Regions from separate parts of the Marinilactibacillus sp. 15R genome, predicted to be linked through region 2. Evidence: a T-box and tRNA genes for the amino acid it is inferred to sense, from the RefSeq annotation. Region 2 holds a T-box; the other holds one or more tRNA genes.

Region 1 (10,332 bases), 1.2 Mb from region 2:
AAAGCTGCTGGTTCTAACACTTCTTTTAAAGGTAATTTTCCATGTTTTTTGCTTAAAGCAACCCACCCTGCTGGAACTCCGGGTACAGTTACAGAATCTAGTCCGTGAGGTGCAATGTTTTCTCCTTTTTTTAGAATAGCTTCTCTAGTCATTGCTGCCGGTGCAGGACCACTTGCATTTAAACCGTGCATTTCCCCATCTTTCCATATGATTGAAAAGCTATCTCCTCCTATTCCATTTGAGCCCGGTTCTACTACCGTCAGTGTCGCTGCTGCTGCTATAGCTGCATCCACAGCGTTTCCGCCTTTTTTCAATATATCTAATCCTGCTTGAGAAGCTAATGGATGAGAAGATGCTACCATCCCTTTTTTGCCATAAATAAGTTCTCTCCTTGAAGCATAGTGAAAGGCACTTGCATCGAATCTTGGTATTGTCACGTCTTTCTCCCCCTTATGTATCTAAGTAAAGCTCGAGAATAAAGTCTTTCAACTTTTCTCGAGCTTTACATATTCATTTAATTTTTGAATTACTTTACTGAATTATTTAGCTTGAATAACTTCTATTTTGTAACCATCTGGATCTTTAATAAAGAAGTAATTCGCCGCTCCATCTGATAATCCTTTAAGATCAGTTACTTCGTAACCAGTCTTACTGTATTCTTCATGCGTTGCTTTCAAGTCATCAACGCTTATTGCAATATGACCATAGCCATTTCCAATTTCATATGGTTCTTCCTGATCATAATTATAAGTTAATTCAACTTCATAATCATCTCCTGGAAGAGCAAGATAGACTAATGTAAATTTACCGTCTGGATAATCGGCTTTTCTAGTGATTTCCATTCCTAATACATCTTTATAGAATTTAACAGATTTCTCTAAGTCTTTCACGCGAACGCAGGTGTGTAATGCTTTTTTTGGCATAATCTTTCCTCCTAATTTATATCTATACTTAATATTCTGCCCTAAAACAGGTAGCGGGTCAAGTCAAGTAATCATTGAAATACTCACTTTCACTCTTTATTATCTTTCGTATAATTCTAGTGGTAAATCATCTGGATCCTTAAAAAAAGTAAAACGTTTGTCGGTGATTGGATCAACTCTGATCGGTTCAACTTCAACTCCTTTTTTCCCTAACCAGCTGACCGCTTTTTCTATATCGTTTACCTCAAAACATAGATGTCTCAACCCTCTTGCTTCCGGCATACTAGGGCGTTTTGGAGGATCTGGAAATGAAAACAACTCGATTTGAGCACTGCCGATAGCTAAATCCAGTTTATAAGATTTACGTTCTTCTCTATAAGTCTCATTTATAACTTTTAATTCTAAAATTTCTGTATAAAATTCCTTTGATTTTTCATAATCAGAAGCAATAATAGCTGTATGATGAATTCTCTTTAACATAGTAGACTCCTCTCTATTACATCTTACTTATACCTCATTATATCGTGAACTATTCACCACTTAGCTAAAGCTTGTATTCTAAAATATTCAGCCCAGATATTTTCACTCGTATCGTTCTATCTGTCATGGTGCGTATGAGAAATAGGACAAGTTTACTCTCGAATATGCAGTGGTTTTTTGCTATCTTTATGTCCACATTCTGAACAAATTTGTCTATAGTGGAACTATTCATTCACTTTGATTATTTCATTTGCTTTACCCGCTTACTATTTCGGTTAATAATTTCTCACTACTACTATACCAAAGCAGGAACAATCGCTCAATCGTGGGTAGTGAACTACCTATAAAAAAGTGTTCGCTCATAACTATAGAGAATAGGGGACTTCTACCAGAATTAAGTTAAAAGTAAATCTTTTAAAAAAATTGGTACATTTAGATTGATAAATTTCACTTTTTGATGGATACTTTAGATGAGTTAATTATTAAGTTTTATATTCTTGAAGCATAAAACACGCTTTGAAGAACTGAAAGGGTGAGTAAAATGAGTTTACTATTAGCTATTACTTTAGTTGGATGTCTGACGATCGTTCCCCTAATCGGATTGACTTTTTTTCATGTCAACGATATCAATGAATCAAACAAAGTGAAAGTCCCCGTTCGCTATGATGACAATGGACCCAGACGTTATTCAAAATAATCTTTTAAAGAGACGGTTTCTCATGTTGAGAAACCGTTTTTTGTTTGCAATGGTTCATTTTAAACTGTATATTTATAAAAACTACCTGAACAAAGGAGGCATACGCTTATTTCGCTGATTATATTAGAACAACTAGCTATTATGTTTTTTGTTGCCCTGTTTGGATTCATTCTTGTTCGGTTAAAGGTGTTAGATATGTATGGTAGTCAGCAAATTGCAAACATGACGACAAGATTCGTTATTCCTATCGTATTAATGATGTCTTTCCAGCAAGAATACAATCAAAATCATTTATCCTTATTAACCTTTGCTTTTATAGGATCATTCCTAGTAATGATCACCAGGATTATTATGGTTTCTTTTTTGTTAAAATCTGGTACTAAAATCGATCGATATGCAGTTGTCTTCTCAAATACTGCTTTAGTGGGTATTCCTATTGTGCTACCTTTACTTGGTTACGAAGGTATTTTTTATCTTTCCATGTATATCGTTGCATCCGGTATATTTCAGTTTACATATGGTATTTGGCTATTATCTGAGGGGAAACAAACAGTTACGATAAGACAGGCCTTGGCAAATCCAGCTACAATTGGTGCTTTTGTAGGATTAGTACTCTATTTACTACAAATAACACTACCGAGCGTGATTTACAATGGATTTGATAAGATAGCTGATACTAGCTCTCCTTTGGGAATGATTTTATTAGGAGGTTATCTAGCCCGTACTAATCTAAAAGACATTTTTCTTGTCAAAAAAAATTACTGGACAGTTTTAGTGCGCCTGATTCTAACTCCATTAGTCGGTCTTGTCATGATCTGGCTACTCCCCATTCAAAACGAGTCCGTTTTGCTTGTTTTGTCTATTGCTAACTGTACTCCCACCGCCGTCAACACTGCCATGTTTTCTCAAATTTACGGTGGAGATTATGAATATGGCGCTAGACTAATTGTTTTAGCAAGTATTCTTGCAATGATTTCTATGCCGATTATGATTACCTTATCTAATTTTGTCTTATCAATTAATTGATTATAGTCTATAATAAATAATTCAGTTTAGTATCATGGATATATAAAAGAACCAGTCAAAGTTTATAAACTTTGACTGGTTCTTTTTTATGCACACGAGAGGACTCGAACCTCCACGGGGCATCGCCCCACCAGCCCCTCAAGCTGACGCGTCTACCATTCCGCCACGTATGCTAACTCATACAAAAACTATCATAACAGCGTTTTCTATACAAGTCAATTACATTTTTCGTGATTTGAAGAGTGAATTATACTAAGCAAAAACTTATTTTTTAAATTCTTCCCTTTAATTCTAATTTTCCTTTACATTTAGAACAAACATATTTTTCTGTATTGAATTTTCGTTTACGGTGAAAAACCAGCTGACAGTTCAAGCACTGATACTTCCAGAGTTGTGCTGTCTTTTGTTTTTCTCTTAAAGAAGGAACAAACCTCAGTCCATTTACTTTTTGAAGTAATTCTTTGAATTCAGGATCTTTATGCTGATGACCTCTACCGGCTATGTGTAAGTGATAATGACATAGCTCATGTTTAATTACTCCAATAAATACTTCTAACCCAAACTTTTCTAATACTAAAGGATTAAAATCTAATTCATGAGAATGTAAAAAATATCTTCCACCAGTTGTTTTCAGTCTAGTGTTAAAGGCTGCTTTATGTTTGAATGATCGATCAAAATATTCCATAGAAATGTTTTCTACCAATTTTTGTAAGGTTTCCTGATTCACTTGTTTCTCCTTTATAAAAGTGACTGCACTGCGCCTAGTGATTTATTTATTCTCTAACATCGTTAAAGCAATACGTCCTTTTTTCAGATCAACAGAATCAATCCATACTTTGACAATATCTCCAACAGCTACGACCGCACTTGGATGTTTAATATATTTATTACTTAATTTAGAAATATGGACAAGTCCATCTTGTTTAACGCCTATATCAACAAAAGCTCCAAAGTCGACTACATTGCGAACGGTTCCTTCAAGTTCCATTCCTTCTTTTAAATCTTCCATTGTCAAGACATCTGTACGCAAAAGCGGAGCCGGCATATCGTCACGCATGTCTCGCCCAGGAGCAACTAATGCTTTTACAATATCTTTATAGGTTTCAATCCCCAGTTCAGTTTCTTTCAAAACATTCTCTTCATTTATTAATTTGAATCGCATATCTAATTCTTCAGAGCCAATCTCTGATTTGCTGACACCAGCCATTTCTAAAATCAGTTTAGCTTCTTTATACGTTTCTGGATGAATTCCAGTATTATCAAATGGTTCTTTTCCATCTGGGATACGTAAAAATCCAACTGCTTGTTCAAAGGCTTTTGGTCCTAATCGTTTAACCTTTTTCAATTGGGCACGACTTGTAAACTTGCCATTTTCTTCTCTATAGTTCACAACGTTTTCAGCCGTAGTCTTCGTTAATCCTGCAATATGCTTCAATAAAGCAGCGCTTGCCGTATTAACATTAACCCCAACTTGGTTAACCACTGTTTCTATAACAAAGTCTAATTGTTCAGTTAAACGTTTTTGAGAAACATCATGTTGATATTGACCGATTCCAATTGATTTAGGATCTATTTTTACTAATTCTGCTAATGGATCCTGTAAGCGGCGTGCGATACTAACCGCACTACGTTCTTCAACTTGCAGATCTGGAAATTCTCTTCTTGCTTCTTCACTTGCTGAGTAAACAGAAGCTCCTGCTTCATTTACAATAACGAATGCTACTTCTTTTGAAACTTCTTTCAGATTTTCTGCTACAAAAGTTTCCGATTCTCTGCTGGCTGTTCCATTACCAATAGCAACTGTGTCAACATCAAATTCCTCAACTAGTTCTTTAAAGCGTTTAGCAGCTTCATTTCGTTTTTGTTGAGAAGCCGGTTTATGTGGATAAATGACATCAATTGAAAGAACTTTTCCTGTTGCATCGATAATAGCTATTTTACAACCTGTCCGATAAGCCGGATCTAAGCCTAAAATAGTCTGATCTTTCAGTGGTGCTTGTAATAACAAATTGCGAAGATTTTCTCCAAATACTTCGATTGCCTGTTCTTCTGCTTTTTCGGTCAATTCATTACGGATTTCTCTTTCAATAGATGGACCAATAAATCGCTTATAAGCATCATTAATTGCTTCTTGAATTAACTTAACAGCTGGCGTCATATCATTGACTGAAATTTCTTGTTTATACATATAATGACGGGCACGTTCTTCATCTATGTCGATAGAAACAGACAGAATACCTTCTTTTTCTCCACGGTTCATAGCTAATATACGGTGAGAAACAAGAGACGTAATCGATTCTGAGTAATCATAGTACATCTCAAAGACAGATTTTTCATCAGCTGCACTATCTTTTTCTTTGACAACAACTGTTCCGTTTTTACTTGTATAATTACGAATCCATTCCCGATATTTCGGATTATCAGAAATATATTCTGCAATGATTTCATGAGCACCAGTGATAATGGCCTCAATAGTTTCAAGATCCTTTTCTTCATCGAGGTATTTCTCTGCTTCTATATCTAATTCTGTTTCTGGGAAAGTAAGGATCCATTTCGCAAATGGTTCTAAACCTTGTTCTTTTGCAATTGTGGCTTTAGTACGACGTTTCTGCTTATATGGTCTATATAAATCTTCAACACGCTGCATTTGTACCGCTTGACGAATTTCTTTATCAAGTTCAGGGGTTAATTTACCTTGTTCTTCAATCGAAGCCAATACATCTGCTTTTCGTTTTTCAAGGTTTTGTAAATAAGCATTTCGTTCTTCTATTTCACGAATCTGAACTTCGTCCAACGTTCCGGTAACTTCTTTACGGTAACGAGCAATAAAAGGAACTGTATTTCCGTCATTCAACAGATCCAACACTGCCGTGATCTGTTTTTTTGAGTAGTTAGTTAATTCTTTTATCAACAAGTCTAAAATTTGTTTGCTTTCAATTTCTGTCAAACTTTTTCATCTCCAATAATTATATTCAACTCTTCTATTTTAGCATAAATTTTGATTGAGTGATTGTCTGGATTGATTAGAAACGCATTTTAACTCATTATCTATTCTAAAAAACCTCCAGAATTAGAATAGATTTCTAATTCATGGAGATTCATTATTTTCATGATGTAAGCTTTTTTCAACCAATTTTATTGATCATTTGTACTTCTTCATCAGTTAAGGTAAAGTCAAAAACATCTGAGTTTGATTGAATATGGTCTTCATTACCAGAGCGTGGGGTAGGTATTGTATTTAGTTCAATAGTCCAGCGTAAAGCAATTTGTTGAGCTAATTTTTCGTATTTATCTGCTAAATTTTGGATAACAGAATGATTTAATTGTCCTTTTTTCAACGGAGAGTAGGCCATAATTATAATATTTTCATTTTCAGAAATTTCTTTTGTATCCCAATCTACGTCACCTGGTGCTAGTTTAACCTGGTTAATGGTTGGCTTAATCGTTGCACTATTCAGGAGAGGTTCTAACTCTTTTCGTGTAAAGTTAGACACACCGATTGATTTGACTTTCCCAGTATTACAAACTGCTTCCATCCCTTTCCACATATCTATATTCACATCGTCACTGTCGGCTGGAGAATGAATTAAAAGCAGATCAATATAATCCAGTTTCAATCTATTTAAACTTTCCTCTACTGACTTTTTCACACCCGCAAAACTCATGTCTTCCTGCTCAATTTTTGTTGAGACAAAAAGATCCTCTCTTGTGACCTGATCATTGATAGCTGAATGAATCCCTTTCCCAACTTCGTTTTCGTTTCCATAACTGGGTGAGGTATCGATTAAACGATAACCTTGCTTAATTGCATAGGCAACTCCTTTTTCTGCACTTGGTCCTTTTAATTCAGCTGTGCCAAATCCTAATAATGGAATCTTTTTATGATCATTCATTGGAATGTGTTTTGACAAATGATTAACCATCCTGACAATCCTCCTCTTATTTTATATCTTAAGTTTAAGGAATATCTGGTAATTACTCAAAAGAAAACGCTTCGAAATTCACAATATTTATCTATTTTCCATTTAGAAATATTGTGACTTAACAAAGGTTCGTCCATTTGTCATTTTAGTTTCTTTCAACAAATTTAAATATCTATTACTACAAGAGTTTTTTCTAATTGTACTTTAACATCTTTGATACTCCAGTGTCTTTTATTTCCTAGACATGCAGAAATATAGGTTGTATCCGCTTCTTGAAAGACTTTCCTGAAATGTACATGCCCCATTAAGCTATATTTGATATGAGGAAATTCTTTATATAAGCTTTCATATGACTTTGCACCTAGAAAAGCATTCGCATAATCATATATTCTATGCGGTAAAGGAACGACAAATTCTGGATGAGTAGCTACATGTGTCATCAAAATTATTTTTCTATTCCCTACTGAGATAATATCCTCCCTCAACTGATTCAGCATCTGCATACTAATAACCTGATCACTTTTACCCCAGTCTACATAATGTCGGTCATTCCAGGAAGCAAACTTGTATTTTTTCTTATCAAATTGTTCCACGGAATATTTTTCTTGGTTACCATATCCATAATCATACCATCCAGGAGTTCCAACAATTGCCCATTCTTGATTCAAACGAACTGGATGACCAACTAACGATTCATTTTTTGACTGAAAAAAGGCATCAATTTTATTTGTATCTTTTACATTATGCTCTTTAGACCAGTAATCATGATTTCCCGGCACAAAATAAACACCTATACCCGATCTTTTCTTCAATTTTTCTATAAATTGCTGACTTTTTAGATAATTATTAGAAATATCTCCAGCAATCAGCAATATTTCTATCTGTTTATCTTCAATAAATTGAGCAAGTAAAAGATCAACCGTTTCTCCTTCATTCAATGCTTTTTCATTAATATCTATATGCAAGTCAGATACCATTCCTATTTTCATTACGCAGTTTTAATCCTTCCGTAAAAGATCGTTAAACGCATATCCGGTATTATCTACACTGTATTGCTTAACGATTCCTTCCTGATCTAGCACAATCCCGTGAAGAGCCCCTCCATAAACTGCTCCTCCGTCAATGCCGATTTTACCATCTTCTGTTTTCCAGATCGAAGTATCAGAGTGATTTTCATGTAACATTGCTGTAACTGTATGGCCGAATACAATCATTTTCCCAGTCGTATTCGGTTGGTCATAAAATCCTTCTCTTATCCAGACAAAATCATTATCGCTAGTCTTCTCCCAATTATCGACTCTAAGATTTACTCCCGCATGTACAAACAAGATATTTCCCCATTCATACTTTAGAGGTAACTTTTCAATAAACTGTTTGAGCCAGGGTGCTTTGCTTTGTAAAGCAGCAGCTAGTTCATACGCATCGTAAATAGTATGATCAGATTTTAAAAATGAGTTTATAGTTACCATTCCGCCATTCATTTCGTAGATTGCTGCATTATTTTTAGGATTATTCATAAAATCAAGTAGCATCTCTTCATGGTTTCCCCTAAGACAAATTGCATTATGTTCTTCCACTAGTTCTTTGGCTAATTCAAAACAAGCTCTTGGATCTTCCCCACGATCTCCAAGGTCTCCTATCATTAATAACTGTTCTTCTTCTGGATTCCAATTTTCAAGGAGCTTTTTAAACATAGTAATTTGACCATGTATATCTCCTATTACAAATATTTTCTGTTTCATTATATTTCCCCCGTTTCATATTCAGCCGTTGATCTTTATATATTATTTTAACACACATTGATCCTTGCCTTGAACTATCTGAAATTATTCCTGCATGTAACTGATTTTTCCCTTTTTATAACATAAAACTACATTTTCTGAAAACACCTATTTGCTCTCAGAAATTTAAGCTTTCTTTATAGAATTCCAGTATTTCTAAAGGTATACTTAAAACAGGAAAAAATTGTATCAATATACAGGAAGGAAGCAATGCAAATGAATTGGAAAAAATGGACAGGAATTGTCATAGTACTGGCAGTTATTATTTTTATTGGGTATAGTGTCTGGAGTAGTTCTCAAAGCGAACAATTACCAACTGCAAGAATCGCAACTGTTTCCGAAGATGCTGTAACTGAAGTAGTTTCATCTAATGGAACAATTGTACCTTCTGAAACTCAAGAAATATCAGGACAAGGGATTGTTTCAGAATTAAATGTTTCACTAGGTGACTCAGTAAATGAAGGTGATACGTTAATTACTTATATAGATGGTACAGAATATACGGCTAACTTTAACGGAACAATCACAGAAGTAAATGTTGCAGAAGAAGAACCCGATACTAACGCACAACAAGGACAGCCCTCAATCATTTTATCTGACTTAAATAATTTAGAAGTAGATATACAGCTATCGCGCTCTGATGCTGCTCAAGTCGAAGTTGACCAACCAGTTAAACTGACTTACAATGATACGGAATATGGCGGTACCGTCTCTAGTATTGATCCAGTTGCGACAGAGCAGCAGACACAGACTGGTTCTTCAAGTTCTCTTGGAGCAGTCATAACTTTTGATGATGAGCCAGAAGGCCTAATAGCTGGATTTGAGATCGATGCTGATATTACGATTGCTTCTGCTGATCAAACCTTGATCATTCCTATTGAAGCCTTAAATTATGATGATGATAATACGCCATATGTCTACACTATTGATGACAACGATATAGCTACTAGAACAGATATCGAAACAGGCATTCAGTCAAATACAATTATTGAAGTAACAAATGGATTATCTAATGGAGATCACGTTATTCTTTCGCCAAGTGATGAAATTTCAGATAATACTCAAGTGGAAGTGGAAAACTAAAAGGAGGTATTCTCGTGATTGAAATTACAGATATAGAAAAAATATATCGAATGGGTGGCGAAACCTTAACAGCATTAAACAAGGTTTCTTTGTCTATTCAAGAAGGAGAATTCACCTCTATTATGGGGCCAAGCGGATCTGGGAAATCAACTTTAATGAATATACTTGGTTTGCTTGATCGATTTGATAGTGGCCAATATTTTCTTAACGGAACCGATGTATCAAGTATTTCGGATACAGAACGGGCACATATAAGAAATAAAGAGATAGGATTTGTTTTCCAATCATTTAATCTTATGGCACGTATGAATGTTTTAGAAAACGTTATGCTTCCTCTGGTCTATGGAAAAGTCCCAAGAAAAGAACGAAAAGAGCGAGCAGTTGAAGCCTTAGAAAAAGTAGGATTAGGAGACCGACTG
Region 2 (10,332 bases):
AATTTTCGTTTAATTTTTCAAGGAACCTTGAATACTTTAGATCTATAATGGATAATAAGACAGAGATTCTATGAGTTTCATTAATTAAATACTAATCTAATAAGGAGGGCTTCTTTTGCCGATGTCACAATCTGTTATCGAAATGAATGGAATAACAAAAGAGTTCGGGACTTTCAAAGCAAATGATAATATTCATTTAGAGTTAAATAAAGGCGAAATTCATGCATTATTAGGAGAAAATGGTGCAGGTAAATCTACTTTGATGAATATTTTGTCAGGGCTTTTAGAACCGACTTCCGGTGAAATTAAAGTCAATGGAAATAACGTGAAAATATCATCTCCAGATGTAGCGAATGAGCTGGGAATTGGGATGGTTCACCAACATTTTATGCTGGTAGACAAATTTACAGTTACAGAGAACATTATGTTAGGTAGAGAAAAAAGTAAATTTGGATATATCGATAAAAAGAGTGCTGAAAAAGAGATTAAAGAATTATCTGATCATTATGGGCTTAAGGTTGAACCAAGTGCTAAAGTTGAAAATATTACTGTTGGTATGCAGCAGCGTGTAGAAATTTTAAAAACATTATACCGAGGTGCCAACATTTTAATTTTTGATGAGCCAACTGGTGTATTAACTCCTCAAGAGATTGAAGAATTGATGAGTATTATGAAACAGCTGGTCAGTGAAGGTAAATCAATTATTCTCATTACTCATAAATTAGATGAAATTAAACAAGTTGCAGATCGCTGTACAGTTATTCGAAGAGGTAAAAGTATTGATACAGTAGATGTAGCAGATACATCCCAACAAGAATTAGCTGATATGATGGTAGGCCGCTCAGTAACATTCAAAGTTGAGAAAAAACCTTCTAATCCAAAAGAGACAGTACTGAAAATTGATAATCTGATTGTGAAAGAAACTCGAGGATACGATGCAGTAAAAAGTGTCAATTTGGAAGTTAGAGCTGGAGAAGTTTTAGGAATTGCCGGTGTTGATGGTAATGGTCAGTCAGAATTGATTCAAGCTATAACTGGATTGACAAAAGTCAGTGCAGGCAGTATACAACTTGCAGGTACAGATATAACAAACAAAAAGCCTAGAAAAATCACAGAAGTAGGTCTTGGACATATCCCTGAGGATCGTCAGAAATATGGTTTAATTCTACCTATGACTTTAGAAGAAAATATTTCACTTCAAACTTATTACCAAAAACCATTCAGTAATCATGGATTTTTAAATTATAAAGAAATAAAAATGCATGCTAAGCGCCTGATTGAAGAGTTTGACGTAAGGACTATTAGTGAAGAACATACGGCTGCTTCGTTATCTGGAGGAAATCAGCAAAAAGCAATCATTGCTAGAGAAGTTGATCGAGATCCTGCATTATTAATTGCTGCTCAACCAACTCGTGGGTTAGATGTTGGAGCCATCGAATATATTCATAAACGCTTAATAGAATTAAGAGATAATGGGAAAGCAGTATTATTGATGAGCTATGAATTAGATGAAGTAATGAACGTGTCAGACAGAATAGCAGTTATGTACGATGGCAAGATAATTGCTATTGTTAATGCTGATGAAACAAATGAATCAGAACTTGGATTATTAATGGCCGGGGTTCCCCTTGCTGAAGCTAAGAAAAAGTCCGATGAAAAAGGAAAGGAGAAAGATGCAGTTGATTCGACAACATAAAAAATGGCTGAATAGTTTACTTGTGCCAGGTTTATCTATAGTGTTTGGGTTTATATTCGGAGCAATTTTAATGATTGCATTCGGCTATAATCCTATTATAGCTTATGATGCAATGATATCTGGTGTTTTTGCAAGTCCCTATTTTATTGGAGAAGCTTTAAGACAAGCTACTGCACTAACTTTTACTGGTTTAGGTTTCGCATTGGCATTTAAAGCAGGATTTTTTAATATTGGTATTGCTGGCCAAGCTTTAGCTGGATGGGTCAGTGCAATATGGTTTGCACTAGCTTTCCCAGATTTACCTAGAATTATACTCGTTACACTTAGTATAGGTGTCGGTATACTCGTTGGAGCTTTATGGGCTTCAATTGCAGGCGTTTTACGGGCATACTTTGGAACTAGTGAAGTTATTGTGACAATCATGCTGAACTATACAGCATTACAGATTACAAACTTTTTAATTAGAGATGTTCTTTCTGAATCAGGAAATACAACTGAATCTGTTGGAGAAAATGCAAGTTTGAGTATAGGATGGCTTTCTACTTTAACTCAAAGTTCTCGGTTAAACTTAGGATTTTTCTTAGCGATTGTGGTCGTTATCCTTTATTGGATTTTTATGACTCGCACTACAGCCGGATTTGAAATTAGAGCTGTGGGATTAAATCCATATGCTTCGACTTATGCAGGAATGAGTGCAGAAAAAAATATCATTCTTTCAATGTTTTTAAGCGGAGGTTTAGCAGGATTAGGCGGAGCAATCCACGGTCTTGGTACATTTGGAAATATCTTTACTCAAGGTGGACTACCAGATATTGGATTCAATGGGATTGCGGTAGCTTTACTAGGATTAAGTAATCCAATCGGTATTTTCTTTTCTTCTATTTTATTCGGAGTATTAGACATCGGAGCTGGATTTATGCCTAACCGTGCAGGTGTTCCAGATGAGATGGCAGATATTGTTACTTCAGCAATTATCTTTTTTGTAGGAGCAAATTATATTATTCGCTATTTTGTAGATAAAAGAACCGCTAAAAAAGAAGCGGCAAGTTCAACAAAAGGAGGAGACGTATGAACGCATTAGATATTATTCAGTTGATTGTATCCAGCTCATTGATCTATGCAGCTCCTTTGATCTTGACTGCATTAGGCGGGACATTTTCTGAACGTAGTGGTGTAGTTAATATTGGGCTAGAAGGTATTATGGTTATGGGTGCATTTATGTCCGCAGTTTTTAATATCCAGTTTGCTTCGGCATTTGGTGGTTGGACTCCGTGGATGGGGCTGATTGCCGGAGGCTTTATCGGTATTTTATTTTCAATTATCCATGCTGTTGCAACAATCAATTTAAGAGCAGATCATATTATTTCAGGAACAGTTATCAATCTTGCAGCACCAGCTATTGGTGTGTTTTTAACGAGGGCGATATTCGGAGCTGCACAAACAGGGCCATTGCCTGAGTCATTTGGAAGAACCAGTATTTTCTTATTAGATCGTATACCGATTATTGGACCAATTTTCTTCGAAAATACTTCTGGACCAGCTTATTTTGGAATTGTATTAGCCGTTATTGCATGGTTTGTCTTATTTAAAACACGTTTCGGACTACGTTTACGTTCTGTTGGTGAACATCCACATGCTGCTGAAACACTTGGGATCAAAGTATATGCAATGAAATATTCTGGAGTATTAATTTCTGGATTACTTGGAGGTATGGGCGGAGCTATTCAAGCTCAAGCGATCTCTAATGAATTTGGTATTTTAACGATTGCCGGACAAGGATTTATCGCAATGGCAGCAATGATATTTGGTAAGTGGAATCCGTTAGGGGTTATGGGTGCGGCAATATTCTTTGGGTTTGCACAAAGTTTAGCACGTATCGGTACGTATATCCCGATCATCCAAGATATTCCTTCAATATGGTTATTAGTCATGCCATATCTATTAACAATTTTAGTGTTAGTTGGAGTAATTGGTAGAGCAGAATCTCCAGCAAAACTTGGAGTTACTTACATTAAATCGAGATAAAAGTAATTATAAAGTACAATATAGAGAGCTGTCTTCTACTTGGAAACAGCTCTCTATTTTTATTTTCTTTTTTCAATAGCAATTAGAAAGGGAGGGGTATTCTTTTGATTGATAAATCCATATTGAAGAACGGAAAAATTTTCTTGAGGTAAGGTTTTAATATAAGAGAGCACAGCGTCTTTTTCTTCTGGACCACCTTCATGTCCATAATAAATCATCATTAATATCTGACCTCCTACATTCAATAAATCAAGGCCTTGCTCTAAAGCAGATAAAGTTGTAGCAGGTAAAGTAATAATTGATTTATCTCCTCTGGGTAAATAACCTAAATTAAAGACCAGTGCTTGGACTTGAATATTGTGGGGCAGGTATTTTTTAAAATTTTCGTGACCATCAGCAATCAGTTCAATTTGTTCAGTTAAACCTGTCAATTGGGCCTTTTTTTTTGTTTCTTCAATTGCCGCTGTTTGGATATCGAATCCATAAACCTTTCCAGTCTTTCCAACTAATTGAGCTAATTTTATTGTATCTTTTCCATTTCCTACTGTGGCATCTATTACTGTATCACCAGTTGAGATTAATTGAGATAGTAGATGGTGACAATACCGTAAAGGAGTCATAAGCATAATTAAAATCCTTTCTGTTAAAATGATGTGTTCATATATTGTTCCCCAACTTGATTTTTAATATGTAACAATATTAGCTTAAATTAAAGCTGTTAGGGAAGGTAATTCTTTTTTTAAAAAAACATATTCAAAAACTATAAGGAGTGTTCGCTTTATCTACTGTTACAAGTTAATGACATTTAATAAAAACCTTACAATTAGGTTCCTTTTAGCTCTTACTAATTGTATAATAAATGGACAAAGTAACTTTAGAGAACTTGTTTTTGAGAGGGGTATAATTATATGAGAAAACCAAATGATATGTTATCTTTTTACAAAAAAAGTACCAGAAAACGCTCAATGAAGCTCGCGATGTCTTCAAGTGTATTAGCTAGTGTCGTTGCGGTTTCAGCATTCAGCGAAGCAGTACAAGCCGAAGAAATGGACTTGAATAGAGACGAAGTACAAGAATTATATAATCAGTATAACGAATTACAAGCTGCTGTCAAAGAACAGCCTACAACAAGTGATGAAGTTGCAAGTGATGAAGCCCCTAAAGAAGTCGAACTGACAAACTCCGAAAAAGAAGAATTAGAATTTGTAAAAGCCCAACTCATTAACATGATTGAAAAAGTTGGAGGCGAAAGTCTTTTAGTACAACTTGACGTTGAGAACTTATCTGTTAATGATCTAAATACTGTATTTGAAACTTTACTTACTTATCAACTAGAAGAAACTGAAAAAAATGAAACTACTACCTCTCAGGATAGCGAAGAAATTCTGAAAGATTCTACTTCAACAGAAGAATTAGGAGAAAATGGTGAAAGTGTAGAAGATGAAGCTATTTCAACAGATACTGATGAAATAGCTTTAGATGACGCTGATGTGGATAATGCAGAAGAAAGCGAAGCGGATCTTCAAAACGAAGAGCTTGTTGAAAGTGGTGACCTTCTTCAAAAAAGCAATATAAATGAAACTTCCGAATCTATAATTCCTGAAGAATCTGAGAATGTTTCAGAAGATATTCAAAATACTGATTCAACAGTAAAAGAAGTTGAATCTAATGAAGAAGACTTTGCAGAGCCTGCAAATGTAGAATCTACACAAGCGTCCAAACAGTTAGAAACAGAAGTGAAAGAAGAAGTAACAGTTGAGTCTGAACCTGAAGTAAAAGTAGAAACTGAGTCTGAACCTGAAGTACAGATAAAAGCTCAAACAAAAGTTGAGACTGAAGTCGAAACTAAAGCTGAAGAAAAAGTAGCAACAAAAACAGAAGAAAAAGCAATTATATATACTGTCAAATCTGGTGATACTTTAACTAAAATTGCCAAGACTTATAATACATCGGTTAGCAGTCTTGTTTCTCTAAATAAATTATCTAATGCCAATGTAATTAAAGTTGGTCAGAAATTAGCTATTAATCAAGCAGCTGTTAGTTCAGTAACTTCTTCGACTTCGTCAACAGCGAATTTGAATCAAACACAGTCTTCAAGCGATTTTATTAAACAAATTGCTTCTTATGCACAACAGGTAGCTAAAGAAAATGGAATATACGCATCTGTCATGATTGCTCAAGCAAGTCTGGAATCTGGATATGGGAAAAGTCAATTAGCTGCACCACCAAATTATAATCTTTTTGGTATCAAAGGTAGTTACAATGGACAATCTGTAGCTATGAAAACACAAGAATATTACCAAAGTACTGGCTGGATTACCATTACAGATTACTTTAAAAAGTATCCAAGTTACGCTGAATCACTACAAGATAATGCAAGTCTTATCAGAAGCGGGACAAGTTGGGATAATTCTTATTATTCTGGTGCTTGGATTGAGAACACTACTTCTTATAAAGATGCCACAGCTTGGCTGCAGGGAAGATATGCAACAGATCCTACCTACGCAAGTAAGTTGAATAGTATAATCGAAATGTATAACTTGACTCAATATGATAGTACAGGGAATACAGGCAATAATAGTGGTGGAAATAGTTCAGAAACCCCTACTGATCCAGAAACCTCTCCATCAACTGGAAATAATACGAATGGAAATTCTTATACAGTAGTTAGTGGAGACACATTGACCTCTATAGCAAGAAAATATGGAACGACAGTTTCAGCAATTAAAACAGCAAATAATCTAAAAAGTGATTTAATTCTTGTAAATCAAAAACTCATTATTCCGGTTAGCGGGGATGCTAATACCTCTCAGCCAGATACATCAGATGATAGTGATCAAGAAACGAGTAAAACTAGTTATACAGTAGTCAGTGGAGATACATTAACTTCTATTGCGAAGAAATACAATACAACCGTTTCTTCAATCAAGTCATTGAACAATCTGAAGAGTGATCTGATATTTGTCAATCAGAAGTTAACTATAAACGGTTCATCAAGCAGTGGGTCAACTGATACAAATACAGATGCAAAACCAGAAACATCTTCAACTAGTTATACAGTAGTCAGTGGAGATACATTAACTTCTATTGCGAAGAAATACAATACAAACGTTTCTTCAATCAAGTCATTGAACAATCTGAAAAGTGATCTGATATTTGTCAATCAGAAGTTAACTATAAACGGTTCATCAAGCAGTGGGTCAACTGATACAAATACAGATGCAAAACCAGACACATCTTCAACTAGTTATACAGTAGTCAGTGGAGATACATTGACATCTATTGCGAAGAAATACAATACAACCGTTTCTTCAATCAAGTCATTGAACAATCTGAAGAGTGATCTGATATTTGTCAATCAGAAATTAACTATAAAAGGTTCAACAAATAATGGTTCAACAAATACAAATACAGAGACAAAACCAGAAACATCTTCAACTAGTTATACAGTAGTCAGTGGAGATACATTAACTTCTATTGCGAAGAAATACAATACAACCGTTTCTTCAATCAAGTCATTGAACAATCTGAAGAGTGATCTGATATTTGTCAATCAGAAGTTAACTATAAACGGTTCATCAAGCAGTGGGTCAACTGATACAAATACAGATGCAAAACCAGAAACATCTTCAACTAGTTATACAGTAGTCAGTGGAGATACATTAACTTCTATTGCGAAGAAATACAATACAAACGTTTCTTCAATCAAGTCATTGAACAATCTGAAAAGTGATCTGATATTTGTCAATCAGAAGTTAACTATAAACGGTTCATCAAGCAGTGGGTCAACTGATACAAATACAGATGCAAAACCAGACACATCTTCAACTAGTTATACAGTAGTCAGTGGAGATACATTGACATCTATTGCGAAGAAATACAATACAACCGTTTCTTCAATCAAGTCATTGAACAATCTGAAAAGTGACCTGATATTTGTCAATCAGAAATTGGTCGTTGCTGGAAAGACTCAAAGTTCTTCAAGTAGTTCTAACACAAAAATAACTGAAGAAACATCTTCGCAAAGCGGAGAGTATAAAGTGAAGTCAGGAGATACTTTGTCAGGCTTAGCTAAAAAATATGATACTTCAGTTTCACAACTTAAAGAGTGGAACCAATTAAAAAGTGATATGATTTACGTCGGTCAAGTATTAATCGTCAATGCAGAATCAGGAAAAGAAAATTCTGATAAAGGAAGTTACCTTGTTGTCAGCGGAGATACTCTTTCTGGTATTGCCCTTAAATTCAATCTAACAGTTCAACAGTTAAAAGATAAAAATCAATTGTCATCTGATCTTATTTATATAGATCAAATACTAAGTATTTAATTTTTAAAGCTTTGACAGAATAAACAACTGTCAAAGCTTTTTTTTGATTTCAGTAATTTACGAAAACTATTGCGGCAGTGTAAGTGTTTTGGTAAGATGATTACTAATAAATGATTTTTCAATAAATAAAATTTTTAGTGACTATTTATTAAATAAAAGACTCTGAACAGGAATAGTATGTTGGCCTTTCATTAATAGAGAGCGTATGTGTGGTGAAAATACGTATGAAAGAAACAGAACTCGCCTGGAAGTCGTTTAAGTGAAATGATCTTTTGATTCTACTAACTTAAACCGTAGATCTGCGTTAAAGATTTAAGATTGTCCTTTTATCAAGGACAATGAACTTAGGTGGTACCGCGATAAATAACGCCCTATGAGCTATACAATAGTATGGTTTATAGGGTTTTTTTGATTTATGAATATTAATAAAATAGTTTTAAAAGGAGAGAACAAGATGTCATTCAATCACAAATCAATTGAAAAAAAATGGCAAGACTTCTGGTCAAGCAATCAAACATTTAAAACAACAGAAGATGATAATAAAGAAAATTTCTATGCATTAGATATGTTTCCGTATCCATCTGGACAAGGGCTGCATGTAGGGCATCCGGAAGGATATACTGCAACAGACATTATTTCCCGTATGAAACGTGCTCAGGGCTATAATGTACTTCATCCAATGGGCTGGGACGCTTTTGGTTTGCCTGCAGAGCAGTATGCCTTGGATACAGGTAATGACCCGGCAGAATTCACAGAAAAAAATATTCAGACTTTTAAGCGTCAGATCAATTCTTTGGGATTTAGTTATGACTGGGAACGAGAAATCAATACTACTGATCCCGACTATTATAAATGGACTCAGTGGATATTTATAAAGCTATATGAAAAAGGATTAGCGTATGAGGCGGAAGTACCAGTTAACTGGTGCCCGGCATTAGGAACAGTACTAGCAAATGAAGAAGTGATCGACGGGAAATCTGAACGCGGAGGACATCCTGTATATCGTAAACCAATGAAGCAGTGGATGCTTAAAATTACTGCTTACGCAGATCGTTTGCTTGAAGACTTAGAAGAGGTTGACTGGCCGGAACATATAAAAGATATGCAGAGAAACTGGATCGGAAAATCTGAAGGTGCAAATGTTATATTCTCAATTAAAGATACAGATCTAGATTTTACTGTATTCACAACTCGTCCTGATACGCTATTCGGAGCGACATATGCAGTGTTGGCACCAGAATCTGAATTGATTGATCAAATTACCTCAGAAGATCAAAAAGAAGCTGTCAAAACTTATATAAAAGAAGTAAGTGTTAAATCTGATTTGGAACGAACAGATTTAAATAAAGATAAAACAGGAGTATTCACTGGTGCATATGCAATTAATCCAATAAACGGAAAAGAAATACCGATATGGATAGCTGATTATGTGCTAGCATCTTATGGTACTGGTGCAATTATGGCAGTTCCAGCCCATGATGAACGAGATTGGGAATTTGCAAAAAAATATGATTTAGAAATTATTTCTGTACTAGAAGGTGGAGATGTAAAAGAAGCTGCTTTCACAGAAGATGGACCACACATTCATTCTGATTTTTTGGATGGGTTAAATAAAGAAGAAGCGATCAGTAAAATAATAGATTATCTCGAAGAGAAGCAGGTTGGAGAGAGAAAAACAACCTATCGATTAAGAGACTGGTTATTTGCTCGCCAAAGATATTGGGGTGAACCAATTCCAGTGATTCATTGGGAAGATGGCACAACAACTACTGTCCCAGAAGCAGATTTACCAATTGAATTGCCTAAGACAGATGAAATCAAGCCATCTGGAACAGGTGAATCACCATTAGCCGTTATAGAAGAATGGGTCAATGTAACCGATCCCCAAACTGGGAAAAAAGGTAAAAGAGATACGAATACAATGCCGCAATGGGCAGGGAGCTCTTGGTATTTCTTGAGATTTATTGATCCTGAAAATCCAGAACAAATAGCTGATTCAGAAAAACTAAAAAAATGGCTACCAGTAGATCTATATATCGGTGGAGCAGAACATGCTGTGCTTCATTTGTTATATGCTCGTTTCTGGCACAAATTTTTATACGATTTAGGTATTGTTCCAACCAAAGAGCCATTTGAACGCCTATATAACCAAGGGATGATTCTAGGTGAAAATAATGAAAAAATGTCTAAATCAAAAGGAAATGTCGTAAATCCTGACGATGTTGTGGAAGAATTTGGAGCAGATACATTGAGAGTTTATGAGATGTTCATGGGTCCGCTTGA

What was found. A T-box is a leader RNA that pairs with one kind of tRNA and senses whether it is charged. The one in region 2 lies ahead of leuS (leucine--tRNA ligase), so its partner is inferred to be a tRNA-Leu.
Region 1: it encodes a tRNA-Leu, which carries the amino acid that the T-box ahead of leuS (leucine--tRNA ligase) is inferred to sense. The anticodon was not compared.

The regions. Positions count from the first base shown of each region.
Region 1 covers NZ_CP017761.1:1,238,787-1,249,118, reverse strand. Annotated here, with positions in the region: gene ggt (gamma-glutamyltransferase) at 1-437, opposite strand, end outside; gene gloA (lactoylglutathione lyase) at 540-923, opposite strand; gene gloA2 (SMU1112c/YaeR family gloxylase I-like metalloprotein) at 1,023-1,403, opposite strand; gene BKP56_RS13785 (hypothetical protein) at 1,945-2,100, shown strand; gene BKP56_RS06050 (AEC family transporter) at 2,242-3,126, shown strand; tRNA gene BKP56_RS06045 (tRNA-Leu) at 3,216-3,299, opposite strand; gene BKP56_RS06040 (SprT family protein) at 3,398-3,853, opposite strand; gene BKP56_RS06035 (Tex family protein) at 3,896-6,073, opposite strand; gene BKP56_RS06030 (aldo/keto reductase family protein) at 6,252-7,049, opposite strand; gene BKP56_RS06025 (metallophosphoesterase) at 7,214-8,038, opposite strand; gene BKP56_RS06020 (metallophosphoesterase family protein) at 8,048-8,791, opposite strand; gene BKP56_RS06015 (efflux RND transporter periplasmic adaptor subunit) at 9,047-9,913, shown strand; gene BKP56_RS06010 (ABC transporter ATP-binding protein) at 9,928-10,332, shown strand, end outside.
Region 2 covers NZ_CP017761.1:2,471,746-2,482,077, reverse strand. Annotated here, with positions in the region: gene BKP56_RS12180 (ABC transporter ATP-binding protein) at 122-1,696, shown strand; gene BKP56_RS12175 (ABC transporter permease) at 1,680-2,768, shown strand; gene BKP56_RS12170 (ABC transporter permease) at 2,765-3,721, shown strand; gene BKP56_RS12165 (class I SAM-dependent methyltransferase) at 3,781-4,341, opposite strand; gene BKP56_RS14170 (muramidase family protein) at 4,630-8,049, shown strand; T-box leader at 8,203-8,426, shown strand; gene leuS (leucine--tRNA ligase) at 8,504-10,332, shown strand, end outside.